DNA from 2 places in the Verminephrobacter aporrectodeae subsp. tuberculatae genome. Region 2 is predicted to be linked to the other one. Evidence: predicted binding sites of a transcription regulator. Region 2 holds the regulator's gene; the other holds the start of a gene.
The links. Region 2 encodes LexA, which represses DNA repair genes until DNA is damaged. Its sites were predicted from a motif close to ACTGTATNNNNATACAGT; they were not measured.

Region 1 (4,408 bases), on a different contig from region 2:
CTCAGTTTCTCGGCCGCAGCCGACCGAAGCGCCATAGGGGCTCGCTGAGGATGACCAGCAACGCCGCCCAGATGACCGAGAAGCACAGCAGCGTGTTGTTCGACAAGGGCTGGCGATAGAAAACGAGGGCGACCAACAGCTGTGTCGTCGGCAAGACGAACTGGAAGAAGCCCATGGCAGACAGCGGCAAATGCCCTGCCGCATACGCGAACAGCCACAGCGGAACCACGGACACCAGGCCGCATACCAGCAGCAGCACGGCCGTTGCCGCCGGCAGGTTGCCAGGCAAGGTCAGTGAAACCTGCGAGGCGGCCAGAAGAGGCAGCCACAGCACGCACAGCGTGAAAGTTTCCATGAAGAGCCCACCAAAGGGGTCGAGTGGCGTCAGTTTCTTTGCACAGGCGTAGCCGCCCCAGGTCACCCCGATGACCAAGTACACCCAATGATTGAGTTCACCACTGCGCAGCATCAGCGCAGCAACGGCCATCGCAATCACCACCAATCCCGCCAGCCGCACCGCGCTCAGCGTATCGCCAATCACCACCTTGGCTATTGCAATTGCGATGAACGGCGCAATCAGGTAGCCGAGACCACTTTCAACGACATGTCCGTGAATGGATGCCCAGATGAACGTGCCCCAGTTCAACACAACCAGGTATGCTGCTGCGGCATGGATGCCGACGGTACGCCAAGTGAGTTTCTCTACGAGAGCCCTGAAACGCTGCAACATCAGCATCGCCAGAGCCAATGTTGCAAGGGACAGGAAGATGCGATAGCCAAGCAGGGTTTCCGGTGAAATCACTGCGAGCTGCTTCCAGTAAAGCGAGGACGCGCCAAGGATCACATTCGCGACCACGCCAGCTCCCGCTGCCAACACATAGCGCGTATTGATTGGGCAGAACATTAGAAGCAGGCCCAGATCTGGTCGGCCAGCATCACCATGAAGCCCGGTGCGGTGTACATGCCAAACACCAGCAGGCACAGCAGCAGCGCCACGGCCCAGCCCAGCCAGCGCAGCGCACGTGGCAGCGCGGGGGGTGTGGGGCGGGGGGCGTCGTCCATGGTGCGCGGGCTCAGGCGGGTTGCGGCGCGTTGCGCCGGATGGGGCTTTCGTTCACGGGCAGGTTCACCAGGCCGGCGAATACGCCCAGGGCGATGGCGATGTACCAGACGATGTCGTAGCTGCCGGTGGTGTCGTACAGATAGCCCCCCAGCCACACGCCCATGAAACTGCCGATCTGGTGGCTGAAGAACACAAAGCCGCCGAGCATGGACAAATGCTGCACGCCGAAGATCTGGGCGATGGTGGCGTTGGTCGGTGGCACGGTCGAGAGCCACAGCGCGCCGATCACGGCGGAGAACAGGTACACCGACGCGGGCGAGAGCGGTGCGAGCAGAAACAGGCTGATTGCCACGGCGCGCGCAAAGTAGATGAAGGACAGGATCTGGCGCTTGGGCAGGCGCTGGCCCAGCATGCCGGCGACGTAGGTGCCAAACACGTTGAACAGCCCGATGAGTGCCAGCGCGTAGCTGGCCACCTGGGGCGACAGGCCGTGGTCCCGCAGGTAGCTGGGCATGTGCACGCCGATGAACACCACCTGGAAACCGCACACGAAGTAGCCCGCCATCAGCAGGTTGAAACTGGGGTAGCGCAGGGCCTCGCCGAGCGCCTGCACGATGGTCTGCTCGCGCCTGGGCGGCGCCGCGCCCCGGAACCCGGGTTCGCGCAGGCCAAGGGCCAGTGGCGCGATCAGCAGCACCATGGCCGCCAGCGCCAGCAGGGCCTGTTGCCAGCCCAGACTGGCGATCAGCCAGCCTTCCACGGGAACCATCAGGAATTGGCCGAACGATCCGGCGGCCGCCGCCATGCCCATGGCCCAGGACCGGCGCTCGGGGGCAATCTGCCGGCCGATCACGCCGTAGACCACGGCGTAGGTGGTGCCGGCCTGCGCCGCGCCGGTCAGCACCCCGGCGGTCAGCGCGAACAGCGTCGGCGTGGGCGCCAGCGCCATGCCCGCGAGCCCCAGGCCGTAGAGCACGGCGCCGCCCAGGAGCACGCGCAAGGCGCCAAACCGGTCCGCGAGCATGCCCGCAAAAATGCCGATGAATCCCCAGGAGAGGTTCTGGATCGCCAGCGCCAGGGCAAACGACTGGCGCGTCCAGCCCCGCTCCTGCGTGATGGGCAGCAGCCATAACCCGAAGCCGTGGCGGATGCCCATGGACAGGGTCACGATGGCCGCTCCGCAAACGAGCACCTGGAGCATCGACAGTTTGGGCGGATTCATACGCGTATCCCTGTACATGTGCATCCACAAGAATGTAGCCGGATTGCCTGCTGCGCGCCGGTGCAGCGGGGCGCGGGGCAGGGGGCGGACATCTGTTTTTTTATCCAGATTTTGCTGCAATGCCACATTACAATTCGCGCCCATGGCTGCAAAACCCTCCTCCGTCTTTGCGGGCGAATACTCCGAAGGCTCGATCCGCGTTCTCAAGGGCCTGGAGCCCGTCAAGCAGCGTCCGGGCATGTACACCCGCACCGACACCCCCCTGCACATCGTGCAGGAGGTGCTGGACAACGCCGCCGACGAGGCGCTCGCCGGGTACGGAAAAAAGATCCGCGTCACGCTGCACGCCGATGGTTCGGTGGGCGTCGAGGACGACGGGCGCGGAATTCCCTTTGGCATGCACCCCGAGGAAAAGGCCCCGGTGATCGAGCTCGTCTTCACGCGCCTGCACGCGGGCGGCAAGTTCGACAAGGGCCAGGGCGGCGCCTACAGCTTCTCGGGCGGCCTGCACGGCGTGGGGGTGAGCGTGACGAACGCGCTGGCCACGCGCCTGGAGGCCACGAGCCACCGCGAAGGCCAGTCCGCGCGCCTGGTGTTCGCGGGCGGCGAAGTCGTCGAACCCCTGGTCTGCCGGCCGCTCGAGGCGGGCGAGCGCAGGCAGGGCACCACGGTGCGCGTATGGCCCGACGCCAAGTACTTCGAATCCAGCGCGCTGCCCATGGGCGAGCTCAGCCATTTGCTGCGCAGCAAGGCAGTGCTGATGCCGGGCGTGTCGGTTTCGCTGGTGCACGAAAAGACCCGCGAGACGCAAACCTGGCAGTACAAGGGCGGCCTGCGCGACTACCTGATGCAGAGCCTGGGCGCCGAACCGGTGATCCCCCTGTTCGAGAGCGAGGGCTTTGTTGACGGTGGCAGCGAGAGCTTTGCCGAAGGCGAGGGCGCAGCCTGGTGCGTGGCCTTCACCGAGGACGGTGCGCCCATGCGCGAGAGCTACGTCAACCTGATTCCCACGAGCGCCGGCGGAACGCACGAGAGCGGCCTGCGCGACGGGCTGTTCAACGCCGTCAAAAGCTTCATCGAACTGCACAGCCTGCTGCCCAAGGGCGTGAAGCTGCTGCCCGAAGACGTTTTTGCGCGCGCCAGCTACGTGCTCAGCGCCAAGGTGCTGGACCCCCAGTTCCAGGGGCAGATCAAGGAACGGCTGAACTCGCGCGACGCCGTGCGGCTGGTCAGCGGCTTCGTGCGCCCGGCGCTCGAGCTGTGGCTCAACCAGCATGTCGAATACGGCAAGAGACTCGCGGAACTGGCCATACAGGCCGCGCAGACGCGCCAGAAGGCGGGGCAGAAGGTGGAAAAGCGCAGGGGCTCGGGCGTGGCCGTTCTGCCCGGCAAGCTCACCGACTGCGAGAGCCGCGACCTCGGCCGCAACGAGGTGTTCCTGGTCGAGGGCGACTCCGCCGGCGGCAGCGCCAAGATGGGCCGCGACAAGGAAAGCCAGGCCATCCTGCCGCTGCGCGGCAAGGTGCTCAATACCTGGGAGGTGGAGCGCGACCGGCTGTTTGCGAACAACGAAATCCACGACATCTCGGTGGCCATCGGCGTGGATCCCCATGGCCCCGGCGACGTACCCGACCTGTCGGGCCTGCGCTACGGCAAGGTGTGCATCCTGAGCGACGCGGACGTGGACGGAGCGCATATCCAGGTGCTGCTGCTCACGCTGTTCCTGCGGCATTTCCCCGGGCTCATCGAGGCCGGCCATGTCTATGTGGCGCGCCCCCCGCTGTTTCGCGTGGACGTGCCCGCGCGCGGCAAGAAGCCTGCGGCCAAGATGTACGCGCTCGACGAGGGCGAACTCGGCGCCATCCTCGACAAATGCGCCAAGGAAGGCGTGGCGCGCGAGAAATGCCAGATCAGCCGCTTCAAGGGCCTGGGCGAGATGAACGCCGGGCAACTGTGGGAGACCACGCTGAACCCCGACACCCGGCGCCTGCTGCCGGTGCAACTGGGCAGCGTGGACTTTGCCGCCACCGAGGAACGCATCACCAAGCTCATGGGCAAGGGCGAGGCGGCGGCCCGGCGCGCGCTCATGGAACTGCACGGCGACGCGGTCGAGATCGACATCT
Region 2 (4,408 bases):
TCGTGGGCCTGGATTCCGTGCTCAGGGACTGGCAGAGCCTTGCGCGCTTGCTGCTGTGGTTCGGCTGGCCCGCATGGCCGCTGGCGCTGTGGACCATGTGGCGCTGGCGCAAGCAGATCTTCAGCCGCCAGGGCCACCGGCATCTGCTGCTGCCGCTGTGCTTCCTGGGCCTGTCCATCGCCGCCACCCTCGGCACCCGACCCGCGGACCGGGCCCTGCTGCCGGGCCTGCCGGCCATGGCCGCGCTGGCCGCCTTTGCACTGCCGACGCTGCGCCGCAGCGTGGCGGCGCTGATCGACTGGTTCACCCTGCTGTTCTTCAGCACCTCGGCGCTGGCAATCTGGGTCATCTGGATTGCCCTGCAGACCGGATTTCCCGCCAAACCCGCGGCCAACGTGGCCAAGCTGGCGCCCGGCTTCGTGCCGCAGTTCTCGGCACTGGCTCTGCTCGTGGCCCTGGCCGCGAGCCTGGGTTGGTGCGGCCTGGTCTGGTGGCGCGCGGCGCGCGACCGGGTCCCCATCTGGAAAAGCCTGGTGCTGCCCGCGAGCGGCGCCACGCTGGGCTGGCTGCTGCTCATGACCCTGTGGCTGCCCCTGCTGAACTATGCGCGCAGCTATGGCCCGCAGGTGCGCAGCGTCGTCGCGGCGCTGGGTCCGGCGCCGGGATGCATCCAGACGCTGCGCCTGAACCGGGCGCAGGTCGCGGCGCTGCAATACCACGGCCGGCTGTCGCTGCAGCGCACGGACCCGCAGGGCGCGTGCCAGTGGCTGCTCACGGACGGCACGGCGTGGCCGCTCTCCGCGTACATGCCCGACGCCGCGCAGTGGGAGTTCCAGGCCAGCATCTCCCGCCCCACCGACAAAAACGACTATCTCCTGCTGTTTCGCCGAACCAACCCGGAGCGCTGATCTACCGGGACCGCCGGCGCTCACAGCAGATCGAGCATCAGGGCAACACGCGCCTTCACCGGGGACAGGCCGCGGGACGCGGGCAGCAAATCGCCGGGTCGGGCAAGCACCTGCCCTTCGGGACAGCGCGTGGCGCGCAGCACCCGGACCCCCGCGCTCTGCGCACGCAGCAGGGCCGCCTCCAGGGCATGGTGCACGGACCCATTGCCGGTCCCCGCGACCACCAGGCCCTGCACCCCCTCGCGCACCAGCGCATCCACCACCATGCCGCAGGCCCCCGCATGGCTGAGGACCACTTCGACCCAGGGCCAGCGCGTGGCATGGGCCAATTTTTCAAGCACCTCGCGGGATTTGTTTTCTGGCGCCGGCGGCCAGGCCTGCGCCAGGCGCACCCGACCCTCCTCAATCCAGCCCAGGGGGCCTGCGTCCCCCGAACTGAATGCATGGGCCCGGTACGGATGCACTTTTTGCACCTGCTGCGCGCCATGCAACTGGCCCGCGGCAACGGCCAGCACCCCGCTTGCACCGGGGGCCTGCACCACGGCAACGGCGTCGAGCAGGTTCTGGGGGCCATCGGGCGTGAGCGCGTTTGCCGGGCGCATGGCGCAGGTCAGCACCACCGGCTTGCGTGCATCGAGCACGGCGTGCAGAAACCACGCGGTCTCTTCCAGCGTATCGGTGCCATGGGTAATGACCAGGCCCCGCACTGCGGGGTCCTGCAAATGCTGCGCGCAGCGCAGGGCGAGCGCACACCACACGTCGCAGTCCATGTCCTTGCTGTCGATCTGGGCCACCTGCTCTGCCACCAGCGTGCCCGCGGCGAACGTTTGCAAAGCGGGAACCGCCGCAAGCAGCTGCTCCACCCCGCACTGGGCTGCGATGTAGTCCAGGTTGTCCCCGAGCCGCGCCGAAGTCCCCGCAATCGTTCCCCCGGTGCCCAAAACCACAATTTTTTGCGCGCCCACTTGCATACCCCGAAAAACTGATGAAAAATACAGTAACTGGATGAAATTCCAGTTTTTTCACTCCTGCAACCACCCCATTGGAGAGCAGCATGCACGAGCACCCGAAACTCACCGCCCGCCAGCAACAGATTCTGGAACTCATCCAGACCGCCATTGCGCACACCGGTGCCCCACCCACCCGCGCAGAAATTGCCACCGCATTGGGGTTCAAATCGGCCAACGCCGCAGAAGAGCACCTGCAGGCCCTGGCCCGCAAAGGCGTGATCGAACTGCGCAGTGGCACGTCGCGCGGTATCCGCCTGCACAGCGACGCGCTGAACGCCATCAACGCAGCGCGTGGCAGCCCATTCAAACTGCCCATTCCCGGTTTGGCGCAACTCAGCCTGCCCCTGATCGGGCGCGTCGCAGCAGGCTCGCCGATTCTCGCGCAGGAGCACGTCGAACAGACCTACAGCGTGGAAAACGGCCTCTTCCAGCGCAAACCGGACTACCTGCTGAAAGTGCGCGGAATGTCCATGCGTGACGCCGGAATCATGGACGGCGACCTGCTCGCCGTACAAGCCACGCGCGAGGCGCGCAACGGCCAAATCGTCGTGGCCCGCCTGGGGGACGACGTCACCGTCAAGCGCCTGCGCCGCACCGCCACCGCCATCGAGTTGCTGCCCGAAAACCCCGATTACCCGGTCATCGTGGTCCAGCCCGGCGAGCCTTTTGAAATCGAGGGCCTTGCCGTCGGGCTCATCCGCAACACCATGCTGATGTGAACCCGATGCTGCCAACGCGCAAGCGCCCTTCCTTCCTTCTTCCCCGGCCCTTGGAGTTTTCCCATGGAAATTGCCCTATTCCCCCTTTCCGTTCTGCAAAATCTTTTTTCCCGCTCGAGGCGCCAGTTCGTGTGCCCCACGCATCCCACGCATCCCGAAAGGCCGACGAGCACCCGGAACGGTGCTGCGGCCATGGCCCGAGCGGCAGAATCCGCGCAACCACATGGAAACCACCGCTCCCCCGCACCCGGCAGCATGGGCGACAGCCGCAACGCCGCCTTTCCTGCGCCGTTGACGGCGGACAAAACCGCCCCCCGTCCGGCCAGGGTGCTGCAACATGTTTCCGACTCTGGTACGGGCCGCTTCCTCATTGCGGGCCGAATGGCCGACGTGTGCGCGCAACTCGAGCGCATGGCCGCGTCCGAGGCACTGCGCGCCGTCCCGTAATCTTGGGGCGCGGGGACCACCGGATCGTCGAGTCCCCGGCGCAACCAGCAGGGCGTCTGCCCGTTTGTCCATCCGTTTGTCCAACCCCTATTCCCATTCCGGTAGAATTCCTAGCCTGATAAGTTCTAGTGACAAGCAATCTCTTATCTGTTAGGAACCCAATCCGCCACAAGCTGGCAGCAATCGGCTGGAAGACCTGAACCGCCTCAATAGGGGATGAGAGGCAGACCGGGCAACATTCCCGAAGTACGGCAGCCGCCCTCCGCAACTGCAGTGCACATGCCGCAGTCCGCCGTGCCAATGCACGGGGCAGCACGCAATCTGCTTCCGACCAGCCGCGCAGCCACAGCGCACGAGAAACCCCCTGCCCCCTCCAAGACCCGATAGAAACAAGAAACAACAATGATGCAACCACCCATGCAAACCCGAACCAGGACGCAACCCCCGGCAGATCTCCTGGTTCACTCCCGAATCCGTCCCCTCTTTTTCGCAGCCTTGGCCGTCTTGGTAATCTCGGCCCTGCTGACCGCCTGCGGCGGCGGCGACTGGGATGAGGACGAGAACGAGGACGCGATCGACCCCGTCAACGCCATCGACCCGGCCCAACTCAAAGGGCGCTGGGTCACGCCCGATGGCGCGACTGTGGCCATGACGGCGGTCATCATGCCCGACGCCACGGGCAGTGCCGACGCCTGGATCCTCGCCAAGGACGGCAGCCGGCTCGTGAAACTGCTGGTGCGCAACGACCGCCAGGCAAACGGAAAATCCTACGCGCTGAGCCCGGACAACGCCGTGGGCCAGCCGACGATGGCCACGGCCACGCCGGATCTGACGGCCACTCCCAAGCGCCTGTCCTTCACGGGCGTGAACCCCACCCCCCTGGTGCTCGACCAAAGCGAAACCGTGGCCAACCCCGCCGTGCAGGCGGACGTGGCGGGCAACTGGAGCACGACCCTGGGCAGCAACAGCCAGACGACCCAATGGACGGTGGCCGCCGCGGGCGAGGTGACGGGCAACTCGACCACCGGCTGCCAGTACACGGGCAGCCTGGCCGCCATGGCCGACACCGACGCCTACAAGGCACAGTTCAGCGAAAGCTGCCCGGAGGGTGCGGCCACCGTGAACACCGCGTTCAGCGGAATCGCCACGGTGAATCCGGAAAAGAACCGCCTGACCATTACCGCGACGAACGCCGACGAAACCCGGGGCGTCGCGGTTTTCTTTGCGCGGAAATAACCTCGACCATGCAGGCTAGTGTTCTGCCCTGCGAATAGCGGCACAAAATGAAACGGATGCATTTCGCGTCATGGCAAGGCGCAAACCG

Region 1: a site for LexA is predicted at 2,377-2,394, ahead of D5041_RS06975 (DNA topoisomerase IV subunit B). Genes of this name have one in related genera too.

What each region holds. Positions count from the first base shown of each region.
Region 1 covers NZ_QZCX01000001.1:1,646,112-1,650,519, forward strand. Annotated here, with positions in the region: gene D5041_RS06960 (EamA family transporter) at 2-904, opposite strand; gene D5041_RS06965 (hypothetical protein) at 904-1,062, opposite strand; gene D5041_RS06970 (MFS transporter) at 1,074-2,285, opposite strand; gene D5041_RS06975 (DNA topoisomerase IV subunit B) at 2,428-4,408, shown strand, end outside.
Region 2 covers NZ_QZCX01000003.1:32,681-37,088, reverse strand. Annotated here, with positions in the region: gene D5041_RS15125 (hypothetical protein) at 1-908, shown strand, start outside; gene D5041_RS15120 (asparaginase) at 929-1,879, opposite strand; gene lexA (transcriptional repressor LexA) at 1,963-2,637, shown strand; gene D5041_RS15110 (hypothetical protein) at 2,893-3,084, shown strand; gene D5041_RS15105 (hypothetical protein) at 3,580-4,320, shown strand.